Regions from separate parts of the Sphingomonas pseudosanguinis genome, predicted to be linked through region 1. Evidence: riboswitches for the same ligand, from Rfam matches in the RefSeq annotation. Region 1 holds a riboswitch; the other holds the start of a gene.

Region 1 (2,197 bases):
CACGGTCGCGCTGGCGGCGAGCACCCTGGCCGACTTCGAGGCGTTCGGACAGAGCGGCGGGACGATCGCCACCATCGTCTCGGCCAGTTTCCTGTTTGCCATCGCGATCATGAACCTCATCATCCTGCGCGATGTCTGGACCCGCTTCCGCCGCGTCGCGCGGGGCGAGCCGATGGCGGAGGCCGATGCCGATATGTTGTTTTCGGGGCAGGGGCCTTTGTCGCGTCTGTTCCGGCCGCTGTTCCGATTGATCCGGCGGAGCTGGCACATGGCGCCTTTGGGATTCCTGTTCGGGCTGGGCTTCGACACCGCGACCGAGGTGGCGATCCTTGGTCTGTCGGGTTCGCATGCCGCCGATGGCGTATCGCTGGCGACGATCCTGGTGTTCCCCGTCCTGTTCGCGGTCGGCATGGCGTTGATCGACACGGCCGACGGGTTGGTGATGCTGGGCGCCTATGAGTGGGCGTTCGTTCATCCGCTGCGCAAACTCTATTACAACATGACGATCACTTTGGTCTCCGCGCTGGTCGCGCTGGTGATCGGCGGCATCCAGGCGACCGCCTTGCTGGCCGAGCGGTTCGGCTGGACTTCGGGGCCGTTCCGCTATGCGGGCGCGCTGGCCGAGCATTTCAACATATTGGGCTTCGCCATCGTCGGGCTGTTCGTGGTCTGCTGGGGCGCGAGCTTCCTCCTCTATCGCTGGCGCGGGTTCGCCGCGATGGAGGCACGAATTGCCAAGCCCGGCGCGGCGGGATAAATGCCGCTGATCGGGCTCCTGACCCGCGAGAACATTGAACCGATCCGTCATTGCGAGCGGAGCGAAGCAATCCAGAGCCGGACCAGGACGCCCTGGATTACTTCGCTCCGCTCGCAATGACAGCCTTGATCGCTTCGATGGGATCAACGACCCAGGAACTCGACGATCGCGCCGGCGCCCTTCGGGGCTTTAACGGGAATGGGGTGAAAATCCCCGGCTGTCCCTGCAACTGTAAGCGGTGAGCGAGCGATGCTGGTGCCCCCTCCCTTTCACTAGGGCGCGAGGCACGGCCACTGGAGTGATCCGGGAAGGCGCATCCCCTCGCTTCGACCCGCGAGCCAGGAGACCTGCCGGCGTCATGGTCGCTCTTGCCTGGACCCAGGGGGTGGTCGGGGCACGGTTCTCCGTCGGGGAGCGACGAAGCCATGCGGCCGGGGCCGCATCAGTCGCCGGTTCAGCGGGGCGGACGCATGTCGCGCGCCCGTTCGTCACCGCTCCGGCGACAGGTCCCGTGTCCGCGCTCGCTCGTCCGGCGCGTCGGAGAATTACCATGCGTGACCTGTCCAAGGTCCCCGTCACCATCGTCACCGGCTTTCTGGGTGCGGGCAAGACCACGCTCATCAGCCACCTGATCCGCAACGCAGGCGGCCGTCGCCTGGCGGTGGTCGTCAACGAGTTCGGCACCCTGGGCGTCGATGGCGACATCCTGCAAAGCTGCGCCATCCCCGACTGCCCGGCGGAGAATATCGTCGAGCTGGCCAATGGCTGCATCTGCTGCACCGTCGCCGACGACTTCATACCGACGGTCGAGAAGCTCCTCGCGATGGAGCCGCGCCCCGATCACATCCTGATCGAAACCTCGGGGCTGGCATTGCCCAAGCCGCTGCTGAAGGCGTTCGACTGGCCCGCCATCCGCTCGCGCATCACGGTCGACGGCGTGGTCGCGCTGGCCGATGCGGAGGCGGTCGCGGCGGGCCGCTTCGCCCCCGATCTGGACGCGGTCGAGGCGCAGCGCGCCGCCGACCCCAGCCTCGACCATGAGACCCCGCTGTCGGAAGTGTTCGAGGATCAGCTGGCGTGCGCCGACATCGTGCTGCTGACCAAGGCGGACCTTGCCGGGCCGGAGGGCGTCGTCAAGGCGCGCGAGATCATCTCCGCCGAAGCGCCGCGCCCGCTGCCGATGGTCGAGGCGGTCGACGGCATCGTTTCCGCCGAGATCGTGCTGGGTCTGGAAGCCGCCGCCGAGGACGACATCGCCGCGCGCCCCTCGCATCATGACGGCGCGGACGATCACGAGCATGACGATTTCGACAGCATATCGGTGATGCTGGGCGAGGTGGAAAGCCCCGAGGTTCTGGCTGCGCGGATCGCCACGCTGGCCGAGCAGCAGGATATCCTGCGCGTGAAGGGCTATGCCGCCGTCGCGGGTAAGCCGATGCG
Region 2 (2,197 bases), 540 kb from region 1:
GACGCCGTCCTCCTGCGCCTCCGATCCGAAGTCGTTCTCATGGGTGAAGCGGACCAGATTGACGTCCGCCCCGATGACGAAGGCATTGGCGATACCGGGTGCCAGCGGCGTGCGCAGCGTCACGCTCGCCTGATCGCCCCATTGGGTCTGGTCGTGGCGGATACCGTAATTGCTGCTCCGCCGGATCGTACCGGGCCGGCCGGGCGATCCGTCCGCGCAGGCCCCGGTGCTGCCGACCCAGCAATAGCTTTCCAGATTGCGCCAGAAACGGTCGCTGGTCAGATAATAGGCGATGTTCGACACGCTGACCGTCGCGCTCGGCGTCCAGTCGACCTGGACCGAGGCGCGGTCGTCGCGAAAGCGCATCCGCGCGTCGGCGACATTATAGTTGCGCTCGCGCACCGCCAAATCGAGCCGTCCGTCGATCAGCGGGGTGCCGAAATAGGTGATAGGCCGCTGATCGCCATGATCGCCGCGGATCGTCACTGCCAAAGTCGGCGATGGCGTCCACAACAGTGTCCCCGACAGCGCGACGCTGCGTGAATCCCCGCGATCGACATAGCCGTCCGAGCGTCGATAGCTGGCGTCGACACGGTAGGACAGCGTATGCCCCACCGGCCCGCCGATCCCGGCCGCCGCGCGAAAACTGTCTTGCGCGCCATAGCCGATCTCGGCCTGTCCTTGCGTCCGCGCGCTCGGCTTGCGCATCACGACATTGACCGCGCCGCCCAGCGCACCCTGACCGTAAAGGACCGAGGCCGGGCCGCTGAGTATGTCGATCCGCTCGACCATCCAGGGGTCGGTCGGGAAGGTGATGGTCCCCGCCGCCGGGAACAGCCGCACCCCGTCGATCAGTTGCAGCACCGACCCCTGCCCCGAAAAGCCGCGCGCGGACAGGGCCGTGCCCCCATTGCCGGGATTGGCGACGCTGGCGATGCCGGGCGCACGGCTCTGCGCCTCGACGATCGACTGGTCGCCGCGCGCGCGGATAGTATCGCCGTCGATCGTGGCGATACTGGCGGGCGTCTCGAACGGGGTCAGCCCCAACCGGCTGGCGGTCGCACTGGGCGTGTCCAGTACCGGCGTCTCGCGCGTGCCAATGACCAGCACCGACCCGTCGCCACTTCCCGCTTCACCTGCCCGCTGCGCCATCGCCGGGCTGCCCCCCACCATCAACGCCGCGCCAGCGACCAATCCCCAGCGGTTCTCAATGTAGTTACGATATAACATCTTACTGCCTGTAGCGTCTTATTGCGAACAAGCCGAGGCCTTCCGTCCGATCCCGAACGGACGGGTGCCATGCAGGCTGGACGCTTATTCCGCACTTCCATGGTCACCCATGCCTCCGCCACCATTGGCGTCGCTCGTCGGAAAAGACCTTAGCCACGGCCATCCCCTGGACCCGGCAAGAGCGACCTGACGCCGGCAGGTCTCCTGGCTCACGGGTCATCGCGAAACATGCGCCTTCCCAGGTTGCCCCAGTGGCTGGACCGACCATCGGGGTCGATCCGTGCATCTCCGCTCACCGCTTACAGTTGCAGGGACAGCCTCGGATTCGGGCGATCGCTCGCCCTCACCGCGTTCCCTTTTAATCTTCCTTGTCGGGAAGAACCGGCGCGATCATTGACCGGATCATTCCGGCCGCGTTCTGTCTGGGCGATGACGCCATGCGCGTCAAGCGGATGCGCTGGCTCCCGATCCGCGCTATCGCGAACGCCATGGCACGCAGGACCCGCTATCTGACCGCAACCATGGCGGACGGCTATGTGAAGACGATCGGGCCGACCGCGTCGCCCTTCACCCATTATTGGCGCATCGTCGCCGATCTGGGCAACGGCAAGACCGAGGTGTTCTGGGGCCATGCCAAATCGCTGAAGGACGCGACCGGCAAGAAGAACGCGGTGGCCGATGCGGCGCGCCAGCGCGGCTGGGCGGGGTTCGCGTTCGAGATCGTGGAACTGGTCGAAACCACCGAACCGCCCGAAACCGAAGCCCCCGCCCGCCGGGCTCGCCGGCGCGGATAGGAAAACGGGGGCGGTCCATGACCACCCCCGTCCGTTCACGGTCACCCCGTGACGTTATTTCTTCGGCTTGTCCTGCCCCGAGGCATCGGACATCGCGCTTCCGGCGGAGCGCAGATCCTTGCCCGCGCCATTGACCGTGTTGCAGGCCGAGAGGGCCAGCATGGCGCACAGCG

Evidence for each region. A riboswitch is a leader RNA that binds a small molecule or an ion and turns the genes downstream of it on or off. The one in region 1 is predicted to bind cobalamin.
Region 2: another riboswitch for cobalamin. It lies ahead of ACQHGV_RS00055 (TonB-dependent receptor); the one in region 1 lies ahead of cobW (cobalamin biosynthesis protein CobW).

The regions. Positions count from the first base shown of each region.
Region 1 is NZ_CP189888.1:543,348-545,544, forward strand. It holds gene ACQHGV_RS02490 (HoxN/HupN/NixA family nickel/cobalt transporter) at 1-757, shown strand, start outside; cobalamin riboswitch at 913-1,126, shown strand; gene cobW (cobalamin biosynthesis protein CobW) at 1,308-2,197, shown strand, end outside.
Region 2 is NZ_CP189888.1:7,598-9,794, reverse strand. It holds gene ACQHGV_RS00055 (TonB-dependent receptor) at 1-1,230, opposite strand, end outside; cobalamin riboswitch at 1,408-1,631, opposite strand; gene ACQHGV_RS00050 (hypothetical protein) at 1,719-2,024, shown strand; gene ACQHGV_RS00045 (entericidin A/B family lipoprotein) at 2,079-2,197, opposite strand, start outside.